DNA from 2 places in the Mesorhizobium sp. P3_B5 genome. Region 1 is predicted to be linked to the other one. Evidence: predicted binding sites of a transcription regulator. Region 1 holds the regulator's gene; the other holds the start of a gene.
The links. The regulator LexA, encoded in region 1, represses DNA repair genes until DNA is damaged. The targets are predictions, from matches to a motif close to TGTTCNNNNTGTGTTCNG.
Positions count from the first base shown of each region.

Region 2: the regulator LexA is predicted to act here: its motif matches at 3,578-3,595, upstream of ruvC (crossover junction endodeoxyribonuclease RuvC).

Region 1 is NZ_JBFUGR010000005.1:430,174-438,016, forward strand. Features, by position in the region: gene gltX (glutamate--tRNA ligase) at 1-1,271, opposite strand, end outside; gene AC1DVW_RS16360 (ComEC/Rec2 family competence protein) at 1,373-3,829, shown strand; gene lexA (transcriptional repressor LexA) at 3,823-4,560, opposite strand; gene kynU (kynureninase) at 5,053-6,300, shown strand; gene AC1DVW_RS16375 (AMP-binding protein) at 6,316-7,843, opposite strand, start outside.
Region 2 is NZ_JBFUGR010000022.1:7,292-15,134, reverse strand. Features, by position in the region: gene AC1DVW_RS28285 (glycoside hydrolase family 5 protein) at 1-272, shown strand, start outside; gene AC1DVW_RS28280 (metallophosphoesterase) at 269-1,180, opposite strand; gene ruvB (Holliday junction branch migration DNA helicase RuvB) at 1,315-2,352, opposite strand; gene ruvA (Holliday junction branch migration protein RuvA) at 2,396-3,016, opposite strand; gene ruvC (crossover junction endodeoxyribonuclease RuvC) at 3,027-3,536, opposite strand; gene rcdA (protease adaptor protein RcdA) at 3,741-4,271, opposite strand; gene AC1DVW_RS28255 (DUF2269 family protein) at 4,824-5,375, shown strand; gene AC1DVW_RS28250 (sulfite exporter TauE/SafE family protein) at 5,415-6,185, opposite strand; gene AC1DVW_RS28245 (Lrp/AsnC family transcriptional regulator) at 6,282-6,734, opposite strand; gene AC1DVW_RS28240 (DMT family transporter) at 6,864-7,769, shown strand.

The sequences.
Region 1 (7,843 bases):
TCGCGGATCGCGGCTTCCGCATTGGCGGCCGTCCAGTCGCCCGAAACCGTCTGCAGTGCCGCGCGGGCGCCGCGCAGAACCGTGCGTGCATCGGCATTCAGCACCAGCGCTGCCTTCTCGTCGATCGGCAACGGCCGCTCGACGAACAGGAAAGCGGCGCCGTCGACCAGCTCCACGAGCGTCTTGGCACGCTCTTTCAGGCCGGGCAGGGCGGCAATCAATTGCGCCTTGCGCTTGTCGTCGAGACGTGCGGCAAGCGCCGGCCCGCCTTCGAGATAGGGCAGAGTGGCGACGAAGATATCGAACAGCGCCTTGTCGTCCATCTTGCGCATATGCGCGCCGTTGATCGACTCCAGCTTGGCGAAGTCAAAACGCGCTGCACCCTTGTTGACATCGCCGATGTCGAACCAGGCAACCATGTCCTTGATCGACATGATCTCGTCGTCGCCATGGCTCCAGCCGAGCCGGGCCAGATAGTTGAGCAATGCCTCGGGCAGGTAGCCCATGGCACGATAGGCCTCGACGCCGAGCGCACCGTGCCGCTTCGACAGTTTTGCGCCGTCGGCGCCGTGGATCAGCGGGATGTGCGACATTGACGGCACGTCCCAGCCCATGGCGTTGTAGATGACGGTCTGGCGCGCGGCGTTGGTCAGATGATCGTCACCGCGAATGATGTGGGTGACGCCCATGTCGTGATCGTCGACGACGACGGCATGCATATAGGTCGGATTGCCGTCCGAGCGCAGGATGATGAAATCGTCGAGATCCTTGTTGGGAAAGCGCACCTCGCCCTGCACGCGGTCGTGCACGACGGTCTCGCCCTCGGTCGGCGCCTTGATGCGGATGGCGCCCTTGACGCCTGCAGGCGCCTCTGAGGGGTCGCGGTCGCGCCACTGGCCATTGTAGCGCGGCGGCAGGCCCTTGGCGCGTGCCGCCTCGCGCATCGCCTCGAGCTCGGCTGGCGTCTCATAGCTGTAATAGGCCTTGCCCAGGCGCACCAGCTCCTCGGCCACCTCGCGGTGGCGCGGTGCACGCTCGAACTGCGATATGGCCTCGCCGTCCCAGGAAAGCCCAAGCCAGGTCAGCCCATCCAGAATGGCCTGGGTAGCCGCCTCGTTGAAGCGCTCGCGATCCGTGTCCTCGATGCGCAGCACCATAGTGCCGTCGGTGTGCTTGGCATAGAGCCAGTTGAACAGCGCCGTGCGCGCGCCACCGATGTGCAGGTAGCCGGTGGGCGAGGGGGCAAAACGGGTGACGACCTTGTCGGACATGGAACTCTCGGGGAACGTAGGAAGCGGGTGTGGTTTCGCGGACTTTCGCGCGTTGCGCGTTCATGTAGCATAGGAGGTCTAGGGCGCAAGGGGCAGACCCGATGGCTGGACGAGGCCGCAGCGTGGACGACAGCGATGGCGCGACCACAAGCGTCAGCGAACGGTCGCTGTTTGCCGACGTTCCGCTTGTCGAGCAAACGCCGGTTTTGCTGCCGGTGCCAGACCTGGGCATCCCCCCTTCATCGCTCGATGGTCCCACGCCGGTACCAGCTCCCGCGACCGGTCCGGTGTTGCGCTTCCACGGCAGGCTTCGCCGTTCGTCATTGCCCGCAATCCGCCGCGGCATCGCGGTGGCCGCCGGCACGGAACTCGACCGCGGCGTCGCCTTCCTGCTGGTGCCGGTTTTTCTCGCCGCCGGCGTGATCATCTACTTCTCGCTGGCCAACGAGCCGGGCTTTCTGCAACCCATCGCCTTCGTGATGCTGATGGCATCCTGTTCCATTGTCTCGCGGTCGTGGCCGAGGACGCATCTGTGCTGCATGGCTGCGATGCTGTGCGCGCTCGGCGTGGTCGCCGCCAAGCTGGAGACCTGGCGCGCCGGAACGCAAATGCTCGGTTCCGAGATTCAAACACGGCTGACCGCGCGCGTCGTCAGCCTTGAGGAGATGGAAAGCGGCCGCGTCAGGCTGACGCTAGACGTGGTCTCGACCGCTTATCCCAAGCTGCGCTACGCGCCGGAGCGTGTCAGGCTCTCGGCGCGCACGGTTCCCGCCGATATGACCGCCGGTTCCCTGATCACCGGTTATGCCAGGCTGATGGCGCCAACCGGCCCGGTGCGGCCGGACAGCTATGACTTCTCCTTCGACAGCTATTACTCCGGCATCGGCGCCAGCGGCTTCTTTCTCGGCAACCCAAAAACCATTGCCTCGGTGGCCCCCCCGCGGCTTACCGCACGGCTTTCTTCCGCGATCGAAAACGCGCGCGAGAACATTGCAGACCGTATCAGGGGCAAAATCGGCGGCGCAGAAGGTGAGATTGCCGCGGCACTGATTGTCGGCGTGCGTGCCGGCATCCCGGAAGAGATCAATGAGGCGATGCGGCGCACCGGCATCTATCACATCATCTCCATTTCCGGCCTTCACATGGCCTTGGTCGCCGGCACCATCATGGCGCTGCTGCGCGGCGCCTTTGCCCTGTTTCCGGATTTTTCCTCACACCGGCCGGTCAAGAAATATGCCGCGGCTGCCGCGCTCATTTCCATCGCTGCCTATCTCGTCATTTCAGGCGTCGTGGTTGCAGCCGAACGCAGCTTCATCATGCTGGCGGTGATGCTGATCGCCGTGCTGTTCGATCGGGCAGCACTCACCATGCGCAATCTGGCGATCTCAGCCATCGCCGTCATCCTGGTGTCGCCGCACGAAGTCGTCGGCCCGAGTTTCCAGATGTCCTTCGCCGCCACCGCGGCGCTGGTCGGCGCCTATGCCGGTTGGTCCGACTACCGCGAGGGCAAGGCAACGTCACCACCGCCTCGGCGCTCACTGCCAGCCTTCCTCAGTCGAAAATTCCTGCTGGCGACAGGCGGTCTGGCCATGACCTCGATCATCGCCGGCAGCGCCACCGCGCTGTTCGCCATATGGCATTTCCAGCGTGTGTCGCCGCTCAGCCTGTTCGCCAATCTGGCCATCATGCCGATCGTCTCCGTCGTCATGCTTTTGGCCGTGATCAGCGCCCTTGCGATGCCGTTTGGCGCCGATGGAATACCACTGTATTTGATGGGCAAGGGGCTGACGGCGATGATCGCCCTGTCGGCATGGATTTCGGAGCGCTCGCCGATCGATGCGGTCGGGTTGATCTCGCTCAAATCGGTGTTTCTGACGACCATCGCGCTGATCATCGCCACCATGGCGACGACATGGCTTCGGCTGGCAGCACTGCCATTTGCACTCGCAGGCCTGCTGACGATTTCCGACACACGCACGCCCGACGTGCTGATTTCCGAGGACGCCCATCTGGTTGCGCTGCCGATTGGCGGCGGTGAGCTGGCCCTCAACCGGGCGCGTTCGAACGAATTCACGACCGACAACTGGAAGCGCGCCCTAAAGTCCGAAACCATCGTCGAGCCCGAGACGTTCGACAACAGCAGCGAACAATTCGATATTGCCGACCCGACCGAATTGCCGCCAGGCTCGCCCTTCTATTGCAAAGCCGGGCTGTGCCTTGCACGGCATCCCTCCGGCGCGATCGTCGCCTATGTCGAAGACCGCAAGAACGCGTGGAAAGCCTGCTCTTTCGCGACCCTGATTGTCATCGACGACGCCACCGCCTATGACCCTTGCCGCGATCCGCTGGTCCTTGTCGTCAACAAACGACAACTTGCCCGTTCGGGCAGCGCAGCCATCTTCTTCGATCCGCAATCGGCGACCAGGCCGGCAGAGATCGACTTTGCCGTCGACAAGCCATACCGCCCCTGGCACGTCCAACGAAAATTCTCTCGCGAAGCGAGGGGGCTACCGCCCTACAAGAAGCCCGAAAAATCAGCCGTCAAGCCGGCTCAGTAACGGCGGATCAGCCCGACCAACTTGCCTTGCACCTTGACCCGGTCCGGGCCGAAAATGCGGGTCTCATAGGCCGGATTGGCGGCCTCGAGCGCGATCGAGGCGCCCTTGCGGCGGAACCGCTTCAGCGTCGCTTCCTCGTCATCGACCAGCGCCACGATGATCTCGCCCGGGCTGGCGGTATCGGCGTTGCGGATGATGACCGTGTCGCCGTCGAAAATGCCGGCCTCGATCATCGAATCGCCCTTCACCTCCAGTGCATAGTGTTCGCCGCCCATGATCATGTCCGGTGGCACCGAGATCGAATGCGTCTGGTGCTGGATGGCGTCGATCGGCACACCGGCGGCAATGCGTCCCATCACCGGGATCGACACGGCGGCGACCACATCGTCGTCATTGCCGGCCGAAGGCATGCGCGAAGGCGCTGGCTTGATTTGCCGCCCGAGGCCGCCTTGTCCAAGACTGCCCTGGATAACGCTCGGCGAGAATTTGCGCGCTGCGTTGAGGCCGGGCGCGATCGAGTCCGGCAGCCGCAGCACTTCCAGGGCGCGGGCACGGTTGGGTAGCCGGCGAATGAAGCCGCGTTCTTCCAGCGCCGTGATCAGCCGGTGAATGCCTGACTTGGAGGCAAGGTCCAGCGCTTCCTTCATCTCGTCGAACGACGGCGGAATGCCGCTCTCCTTCAGTCGCTCATGGATGAACATCAGAAGTTCATGTTGCTTGCGCGTCAGCATGGCGGCCCCCAAGGGTTTCGAACCAGAGATTTCGAACCAGAATCAGAAAAACAAACACAGAACAAACACTATCTGTTCCAGTTGTGTTCCGCAACCGTTTAAAGTTTAATGAATATGTTAGGGCTCTGGAAACGATACCGCCGCGCCAACGGCACCGCCGCGCTTTCACCGGTTCGCGCCTCATCGCCTTGATTCTGCTTCCGTTTGCCGCCTCTGGGTTCCCAAAAGGCGGCATTGGAATCGGCCGTCAGTCGGCAAAGATGGCGGGCAATTGCAGCCATATCGACGGGGCGATTTGGTTAATGCACCGTGAACGAAACGAAGTCAAAACGCCAACCTTGGGCAGGTTTGGCTCCTGATTTTCAGCACCTGGTCGGACAGCTTGTCATCGGTGGAACCTTGCCGCGCGATGCCAGGTGGTGGAAAAGCGCTGGTGACCGATGGATGCCGTCGTTCCGGCGTTGCGTCGAATGTTGGGGGAGCAGACAAACCATGACAGGAATTCCCGATCTGGCGGCCATCGAGGCGATGGATGCCGCGGATCCGCTGCGCGCCATGCGCGACCGCTTTGTGCTGCCGCAAGGAGTGATCTATCTCGACGGCAATTCGCTGGGGGCTGCCTCGCATGCCGCTTTCGACGAGTTGCGCAAGGCGGCGACCGAGGAATGGGCGCATGACCTGATCCGCGCCTGGAACACGGCCGGCTGGTTCGACATGCCGCTCGAGCTCGGTGACCAGCTTGGGCGCCTGATCGGCGCCGCCGCCGGCCAGACGGTGGTCTGTGACACGACCTCGGTCAACATTTACAAGCTGCTGCACGCCGCGATGGCCATGCGGCCGGAGCGGCCGGTCATCGTCGCCGAGGGTGACAGTTTTCCGACCGACCTCTACATGGCCGAAGGCGTGGTCTCGACGCGAAAGAACACTCAGCTGCGCCTTTCGGGTTTCGACGCGCCTGATATCGAAGAGCTGATCGACGAACGCACCTCCGTGGTGCTGGTCAACCACGTCAACTACAAGTCGGGCGAGCTGCGCGACATGCCGGCGCTGACGCGCAAGGCTCAGGATGCCGGTGCGCTGATCGTCTGGGATCTCTGCCACACCGCCGGTGCGATGCCAGTCGAACTGGACAAGGCAAACGCCGACTTCGCTGTCGGCTGCACCTACAAATACCTGAATGGCGGCCCGGGCGCCCCTGCCTTCATCTATGCGGCCGAGCGCCATCTGGCCGACATCCAGCAGCCGCTCACCGGCTGGTGGGGCCATGCAAGGCCCTTCGCCTTCGAGCCGGGCTATGCCGCCGGCATTGGCATCCGCCGCTTTCTGTGCGGCACGCAACCGGTGCTGTCGATGCGCACGCTGAAGGGCGCGCTCGACATCTGGAGCGATGTCGACATGACGGCGGTGCGAAGCAAGAGCATTGCGCTGGCCGACCTGTTCATCGAACTCGTCGAGGCCAAGTGCAGCGCTTACGGGCTGACGCTGGAAAGCACCCGCGACGGCAATAAACGCGGCAGCCAGATTTCGTTCGCGCACGAGCATGGCTACCAGATCATGCGGGCGCTGATCGAGCGTGGCGTGATCGGCGATTTCCGCGCGCCCTCGACCATGCGCTTCGGCTTCACCCCGCTCTATGTCGGTTATGCCGATGTCTGGCAGGCGGTCGAGGTGCTCGAAGACATCCTGCGCAGCGGCGCCTGGAAGGACGCGCGCTTCGCCGTCAAGACGGCTGTCACCTGATCGGGAGCGCTGGTATCAAACGCCTTTCGGCGCGCGCAGCCGGAAGCGCTGGATCTTGCCGGTCTGCGTCTTGGGCAAGGCGTCGACGAATTTCACCGAGCGCGGGTATTTGTAAGGCGCGATCGTTGCCTTGACGTGGTCCTGCAGGCGTTTGACGGTTTCCTGGTTTGCTGAGACGCCTTGCACCAGCACGATATGGGCTTCGACGATCTGGCCGCGTTCGATATCTTCGGCGCCGATCACCGCGCATTCGGCGACGTCGGCATGCGAAAGCAGCGCCGCCTCGACCTCCGGCCCGGCAATGTTGTACCCGGCGCTGACGATCATGTCGTCGGAGCGGGCAGCAAAGTGGAAGAAACCGTCTTCATCCTGCAGAAAGGTGTCGCCGGTGAGGTTCCAGCCGTCGCGGACATACTCCTTCTGCCTGATATCGGCCATGTAGCGGCAACCTGTGGGGCCGCGCACCGCCAACCTGCCTGTCGTGCCGCGCGGCACCTCGCGCATCTCGTCGTCGACGATGCGCGCCTCATAACCGCCAACGGGTTTTCCGGTTGAAGCCGGTTTCATGTCACCAAAACGGTTGGAGATGAAGATGTGCAGCATTTCGGTGGCGCCGATGCCGTCGAGGATCGGCTTGCCGGTCTTCTGCGTCCATTCCTCGAAAACCGGCGCCGGCAACGTCTCGCCGGCCGAAACGGCGACGCGCAGCGACGACAGGTCGGCGCCTTCATCCATCGCCTTCAGCATCGCCCGATAGGCGGTCGGCGCGGTGAACGAGATGGTCGCCCTGTAGGTCTCGATGATGTTGACCATGTTGGGCGGCGTCGCCTGTTCGAGCAAGGTCGCGGCGGCGCCGAAGCGCAGCGGGAAGATGGCGAGCCCGCCAAGGCCGAAGGTGAAGGCGAGCGGCGGTGAGCCGACAAAGATATCGTCCGGCGTCACCTCGAGGATTTCGCGCGCATAGGCGTCGGCGATGATCAGCAGGTCGCGGTGAAAATGCATCGTCGCTTTCGGCACGCCGGTCGTGCCGGAGGTGAAGCCGAGCAGGGCGACGTCGTCGCGGCCGGTCTTCACCGCGGCAAAAACGACCGGCTTGTCGAGCGCCGCGCGATCGAGTTCGGCATCATGGTTGGCGGTGCCGTCGAAGCCCACGACCTGCTTCAGGAACTGGCTGTCCCTGGCGCAAGCCGCCATCTCGTCCATCAGCCTGACATCGCACAGCGCCAGGGTTATCTCCGCCTTGTCGACGATCTTGGCCAACTCGCCGGCGCGCAGCATCGGCATGGTGTTGACGACGACCGCACCCGCCTTGGTGGCGGCCAGCCAGCAGGCGACCATGGCCGGATTGTTGGCCGAGCGGATCAGCACCCGGTTGCCCGGCCTGACGCCAAAATTCTCGACCAGCGCGTGCGCCAGACGGTTCGTCCAGTCGGACAGTTCCTTGTAGGTGCGGCGGCGGCCATTGCCGATCAGCGCGGTATGGTCGCCAAGGCCTTTTTCGACCAGCCTGTCGGTCAGTTCGACCCCGGCATTGAGAAAATCG
Region 2 (7,843 bases), on a different contig from region 1:
CCTTGGTTGAAGCCTGGGCAAGGGCCAACGGCATCAAGCCGGAAAACATCACGCTGGGCGAGTTCGGCATGATCCGCCAGGAATATGGCAATGCCTATGTGATGCCGGCCGAGTACCGGGCTGCCTATGTCAAGGATATGGTCGCCCGCGCCGAAGCGCATGGCTTCTCGTGGTCGGTATGGAGCTACGGCGGCGCCTTCGGCATCGTCGACGCTTTCAACAGCGACAAAGCCGAACCGAACGTGATGGACGCGATCAAGTCCCTTCACTAAGCGTTTAAGGCGGAACCGAGATCGATCTGCAGGATTTCCGGGCGCATTCCAAAGCGCACCGGCATGATGCTGAAGCCGAGCCCGCCGGAAACGATGAGATGGCGGTCGTGCTCGACGACATGGCCGTAGGCAAAGCGGTTGCCGAAGCGGGACGGCACCACCGGCGAATAGCCGAACAGCCGTACTTGGCCGCCATGGGTATGGCCGGAGAGCGTCAGCGAAACCCGCCATGGCACGTTCGGAAATATGTCCGGCTCATGCGCTAGCAGGATAATCGGCGCGTGGTCGCTCACCTTCGCCAGCGTACCGTCGAGGTCGTCCAGGCCCTCGAATGCGCTGCGCCCTTTGCCCGGTCGCAAGGCGAGTTGATCCGCAAGCCCGGCGATCCAGAAGCCTTGCCCGTCCTTCTCCAGCCGCACGGCGTCGTTTTCCAGCACGGGAATGCCAACGTTCTCCAGCGCCTTGCGCGCCACTGTCGGCCCGACTCCCGCTTGCTGGGCGGCAACATCCCACCACCAGTCGTGATTGCCGAGGATCGACAGCGCGCCGAGCGGAGCCTTGAGGCCCGACAGGGCGGAGGCCCATTGGGGCGCTTCCACCTGGTCCGTCACCAGCGGCATACCCGAAATGTAGTCACCGAGCAGAACGATCAGGTCTGGCTGCAGCGCATTGGCCCGCTCGACCAGCGAAGCGATCCGCTCGGGTGTCATCCAGGGCCGGCAGGCGTGGATGTCGGCCAGCGCGACAATGCGCAGCTTCAACCCGGCAGGCCAGTGCGGCGGCGTCAATGCATAGCGCTTCACGTGCGTCAGAAGCATGGGCTCGATGCCGACCGCATAGGCGCTGAGCGAAGCGACCGACAGGAACGAACCCCCGACGATTTTCAGGAACCCGCGTCTGGTGATCATTGCTCAACTCCGGCACTTGATTGGCGCAATCCGCACCGACACCGCCAAGCTCGTTAAAACCAAGCAATGCGCCGGCAAGCCGGCGAAGGTTAGGAGATTTTGCGCAGGACCGAAGCCGGCGGCAGAAATATTGGTTACTCTTCCTGGAACAGGCTGATCTGCTGCTGCGCCAGATCCTTCGGCGCGTCGAGGCCGAGATGCCGCCAGGCATTGGCGGTCAGCACGCGGCCGCGCGGCGTGCGCTGGATAAACCCCTGCTGGATCAGATAGGGCTCGATAATGTCCTCGATGGCGTCGCGCGGCTCGGACAGGCCGGCGGCGATGGTCTCGATGCCGACCGGTCCGCCGCCGAAGTTGCGGGCAATCATCGACAGATAGCGGCGGTCGAGCGCGTCGAGGCCAAGCGCATCGACCTCCAGCCGCGTGAGCGCCTCGTCGGCGATCTGGCGGTCGACATGGCCGTCACCGGCGACGCTGGCGAAATCGCGCACGCGGCGCAGCAGCCGGCCGGCGATGCGCGGCGTGCCGCGGGCGCGCCGCGCGATCTCCAGCGCGCCATCGTCACCGAGCGGCATTTGCAGGATGCGGGCGCCGCGCCGCACGATCTGCTCCAGTTCCTCGACCGAATAGAAATTGAGCCGCACCGGAATGCCGAAACGATCTCGCAGCGGGTTGGTCAACAGCCCGAGCCGCGTGGTCGCGGCAACCAGGGTAAAACGGGCGAGATCGATCTTGACAGAGCGCGCCGCCGGCCCTTCGCCGATGATCAGATCGAGTTGGAAATCCTCCATTGCGGGATAGAGGATCTCTTCTACGGCAGGATTGAGCCGGTGGATCTCGTCGATGAACAGCACGTCGCGGTCTTCGAGATTGGTCAGCAGCGCCGCCAGATCGCCGGCCTTGGCGATGACTGGGCCGGAGGTCGAGCGGAAATTGACGCCGAGTTCGCGCGCCATGATCTGCGCCAGTGTCGTCTTGCCGAGGCCGGGTGGCCCGACGAACAGCACATGGTCGAGCGCCTCGCCGCGGCCCTTGGCCGCCTCGATGAAAACCTTGAGATTGGCCCGCACCGCCGCCTGGCCGACGAAATCGGCAAGCGTCTGCGGCCGCAAGGTCTGCTCGGCATCCTCGCCGCGTTTGTCGGGCGCAATGAGACGGGGCGAAAGGCTCATGCCGCCTTCCTCGCACAGGGCAGAGGACGGGACAAGCAACGCCTCACCGCGCCAGTTCCTTCAGCCCGAAACGGATCAGCTTCGAGGCGTCCGCATCCTCGCCGGCGGTCTTCAGCGCTGCCGCCACCGCATTGGCTGCCGTGTCGCGCGAATAGCCGAGATTGACCAGCGCCGAGACGGCATCGGTGATCGGCGCCGGTGCGACGCCTTCGCCGAGTTCCTGCTTCAGGCCGATGGTGCCGGAGGCAGAACCGGCATAGGCCGGCGCCTTGTTCTTCAATTCGGTGACGATGCGTTCCGCCACCTTCTTGCCGACGCCAGGCGCACGGCTGACCATGGCGATGTCGCGCAGCGCGATCGCATTGGCGAGATCGGCAGGCGCCAACGTCGACAGAATGGCCAGCGCCACCTTGGCGCCGACGCCTTGCACATTGCTCATCAGCAACCGAAACCACTCGCGCTCCAGCACGGACTGGAAGCCATAGAGCCGCAGCATGTCCTCGCGCACATAGGTCTCGATGAACAGCACCACCGCCTCGCCGGGCGCCGGCAACGCCGCCAGCGTGCGCGCCGAGCAGTAGGCGACATAGCCGACGCCATGCACGTCGACGAGGCAGAAATCCTCGTCGATCTCGTCCAGCGTGCCTTTGAGCTTGCCGATCATGAGCGATCCCTCATGCCAGCGCCGCCATCCTGTAGGCGACGCTCTGCCGGTGGTGCGCGTGGCAGATGGCGATGGCCAGCGCATCGGCCGCATGCTCGGTGTCGAAAATGGCTTTTGGCAGCAGCACCTTCACCATCATATGGATCTGCTTCTTGTCGCCATGGCCGACGCCGATCACCGCCTTCTTGACAGCGTTGGGCGCATACTCGGCAACCAGAAGTCCAGCTCGCGCCGGCACCAGCATGGCAATGCCGCGTGCCTGGCCGAGCTTCAGCGTCGCCACCGCGTCCTTGTTGACGAAGGTCTGTTCGACCGCCGCTTCGTGCGGCATGGCCTGCTGCAGGATGTCGGCGAGCCCGTCATGCAGTTGGCACAGCCGCGTCGCCAGCGCCGCTTTGTCGTCGGACCGCACGGTGCCGGAGGCGATGAAGCGCAAGGAGTTGCCGAGGCTCTCGACGATGCCCCAGCCGGTGCGTCTGAGCCCCGGATCGATGCCGATGATGCGAATCGCTTCCCCCATACGCCGACTTTACCTCCGGCGGACAGCGATGCCAGCGAAATGTGAACAAACCAGAAACAACGAACAGGCTGTTTGAGAATTCGCTCTGAGGAGACAGATGGCGCGGTTTTCGAAAACCGAAGCGGAACGTACATAAGTACGTGAGCATCGGAAGCGCAGAAAACCGCGTCAGATGGCCGTCAGAGTAGAATCATAAGCAGGCTGTCAGCCGCGGGCGAAAGCCGTGTTGAGCAGCGTGATCTGGTCGGAAACCGGATTGGCGCGGCGGCCCATTGGCGGCGTGTCGACCATCGTGCCGCCGTAGATTTCCTCGTCCATGCGGCGCACCAGCGCCTGCAGCCGCAACGAGCGGGTGACGAGGTCAAGGAAATCCTTGGGCAGTTCGCTCCAGCCGGCCGCTTCATCATGCGCGGAAGCGGTGTCGAGACGCACCTTGGATTTTTCGGAAGCAACCTGGTCGCGGGTCATCTCGCCGGAGTTCGCGGCCCGCTGCAAAAGCAGCCAGGAGGCGACTTGCATCAGCCGTGTGGTCAGCCGCATCGATTCGGCGGCATAGAGCGTTGCCGCTAGCCTGGAGAGCTTCTTCGCCTCGGCCCGGCCCTTGCCGTCGAGATATTCTGCCGCTTGCTCGACCAGGCCCATACCCTCCTGGTAGAGCGGCTTGAAGGATTGGGAGAAAACCCGACGTTCCGCCAGTTTAATGGTTTTCGCAACGCCCTTCGAAGGCTCGTTCATTGGAGACGCCCCTGCTACCCGCTGGCTGATTCGGCTTCATCGCCGTCCCGCCTGCACCCTAAATGACTGAAGCTTGAAAATGCGCTTCGTCACCGGTGAAGGCAAGCACATGTTTAACAAACGGTTAACGGCGCGGCCGGTGCCGGACGACCCCGGAAAAGCGAACAAAAAAAGAGCCGCGGATAAGGCGGCTCTCAGGAGTTTAACAGGGAGGCGTCAAACGAAGTGGCTCCAACCACTCGGTAAGAATCCAGATAACTGGATGAACGTAGTAAACGCCCGTAAAGCTTAATGAAGCCTTAACGGAGCGGATATTTTTCGATCGAGCGCCACCCTTCTGTGCCGGAACAGCACAGCTGCTCCGGTGCCCGGAATCGCGTCAGGACCCTCACACACTCCCTGCCATTTCGGCCACGCTTGCTGAACGCCGAAACAAACCGGCTGCCCACGCGACATCGTTGCGAAACACGCGCCGCGCTAAACGCCCGCTCCTCGAACCCAGGCAGCGCAACCCCAGCGTCGCCCGCAATCAAAAAATCAAAGGAGAGAACCATGGACTGGTACTCGATCGTCAAGTTTTTGCACATCGTTTCGGCGACCCTGTGGGTCGGTGGCGGTTTCGTCCTGTTCCTGCTCGGAGTGATGGCTGAGCGCGCCGGCAACATCGAGGACAAGTTGCAGGCGATGCGCGCCAGCGGACAGTTGGGCGGCCATTTCTTTGCACCGATGTCGATGCTGACGCTGCTCTTCGGGCTCGTCATGTGCAGCTTCTGGGTTGGCTTCACCGACCTGTGGATCCTGATCGGTCTCGCCGGCTATGCCACGACCTTCTCGATCGGCATGTTCATCTTCAAACCGACCGGCGAGCGGATGGGCGCCATGATCGCCAAGGATGGCATAACGCCCGCCGTTCTCGCCATTGGTCAGCGCATGATGAGCGCCGCGCGCTTCGACTATGCGGTGATGCTGGTGATCGTCGCCGACATGGTGCTGAAGCCGACCGCGCATGACATCGGCGTTCTCGCCGGCATGGTGCTGGTCGTCGCGGCCGGCGCTACCTTGGCATTCGGCGGAACACGGCGGCTGGTACCGTCCGCCGCCTAAGGCTCGCCATGACGGCAGCCCGCAAGGCTGCCGTTCCCTCTAGAACAGCCCGGCGATGCCATCCCACAGCAGTTTGACCGCGACGACCGCAACCGTCGCATAGGTGAAGGGATAAAAGATTTCCGGCCGCATGCGCCGCACCAGCCAGGCGCCGGCGATGGTGGCCAGCGGCGCCAGCGGCATCAGCACCGCCGATGCCGTTAGATTGGCGGTGTCGAACTGGCCGAGCGCGAAATAGGGCACCAGCTTCAGCGCATTGGTGGCGGCAAAGAAGATCGCCGACGTCCCCGACAGCACCTTCGGATCGAGCCGGATCGGCAGCGCATAGACCTGGAAGGGCGGGCCGCCGACATGGGCGACAAAGCTGGTGAAGCCGGCGACCGTGCCCCAGAAGGCGGCAGCGACGCGGTTGGGGGCAGCCGCATGATCGGCACCGTGCCGGAACTGCAGATAGAGCCAGCGCAGCACGAAAATCAGCGCGACCGCGCCGACGATCAGCCGCACCATCTCTTCGGTGACGAGGGCTGCCGTCAGCCAGCCGAGGCCGATGCCGATCACCGCGCCCGGCATCATGTCGACCAGCATCTTGCGGTCGTAAACACCCCACCATGTCCACACCGAAACGATGTCCATCAGGCACAGGATCGGCAGCAGGATGGCGGCGGCCTGCACCGGCGGCATGGTCAGCGCCATCAACGGCACGCCGACAAAGCCGACGGCGCCGCCAAAGCCGCCTTTCGACAGGCCAACGAGAATGACCGCCGGAATGGCGGCGGCATAAAACCAGGGATCGGCGAGCAGACCTGACATGGGGGGAAGGAGGCTGGAGGGAAAGACGGGAATTCTGGAATAGACCAGAAACGGTCACGCCGCGACTGCAAATATTGCGCGGCGCGCCCGCGCCCGTCACATATTCGGCATAGGCGCCAGCGGCGGCGGGCGGCGGCGGATCGGCTGCCCCTTGATGATGGCGGTGCTGGTCTCGGCCTTGTCGGCGATGCGGTCGAGAATCTGGTCGAGATCGCCGATCGAGCGCACGAACAGCCGGGCGACAAAACAGTCATCGCCGGTGACCTTGTCGCACTCGCCAAATTCCGGAATCTCCTCGATCAGCTTTTGCACGATGTGCAGCTTGCCCGGCAAAGGCCGGATGCGAACGATCGCCTGCAGGGTAAAACCGAGCGCCTGCGGATCGATCTCGATGGTGAAGGCGCGGATGACACCGCGCTCCTCGAGCCGCCGAAGCCGTTCCGAGACGCTCGGCGACGACAACCCGACTTGGGCAGCCAGTTCCTTCAACGAGGTTCGTGAATCCTTGATCAGTATCTCGAGAAGCTTTCTGTCCAGCTCGTCCAGCATTTTTCATTCCTTAGGTCGGATCGAAAATTACCTAATATAATTAGGCATGCATTTCATACGCCTATTCACAAACCATGGAAAGCGTCGATCCGGCATGAGAATATGAAGCCTCAAACAATAGAGGTTCTGATGGACAACACGGTACGCGGCACGATCGAAATGTCCGCCGCAATGGCGATCCTGGGCACCATCGGCTGGTTCGTCGTGCTCTCAGGCCAGCCGATCATGGACGTGGTGTTCTGGCGCTGCGCCTTCGGCGCGATAGCGCTGCTGGTCATCTGCGCCGCCCTTGGGTTGCTGCGCGGCGGGCTGTCACTGCGCGTCATCGGCATCGCCGCTCTCGGCGGCGCTGCCATCGTCATCAACTGGCTGTTGCTGTTCAGCGCATTTTCGCGGGCCTCGATCTCGATCGCCACGGCGGTCTACAACACCCAGCCCTTCATGCTGGTCGGCTTCGGCGCGCTGTTCTTCTCCGAACGGCTGACCATGACAAAGTTGGCCTGGCTTGGCATCGCTTTCGCCGGCATGCTGCTGATCGTGCAGGTCACGCCTCATGCAGGCGACGTCGGCACCGACTATTTCACCGGCATCGCCATGGCGCTGGGGGCGGCTTTCTTCTGGGCCGTTGCAGCCATCGTCACCAAGAAGCTCAAGGGCACGCCACCACACCTGATCGCACTCATCCAGGTTTGCGTCGGCGTTTTCATGCTCGCGCCCTTTGCCAATCTCACCCAGCTTCCCACCGATGCGTGGAGCTGGAGCATGCTGGTGACGCTCGGCGTCGTCCATACCGGCTTCATGTACATATTGATGTATGGCGCCATCCAGAAGCTGCCGACGCATCTGCAAGGCTCGCTGTCCTTCATCTACCCCGTGGTCGCGATCCTGGTCGACGTCGTTGCCTTCGGCCATCGGCTGCATCCCCTCCAGATCGTCGGCGCCACCGCCATCCTGATCGCCGCAGCCGGCATGAATCTCGGCTGGACGCTGTGGAAGTCGAGGTCGCCGACAGCGAATGCCCAGGCAAACGGATAAATCATGACGCCGCCTCACAGCCACGTGATCTTGCGGCAGACACGCTGCGGATTTGCGCCGGACCCTGACTCATG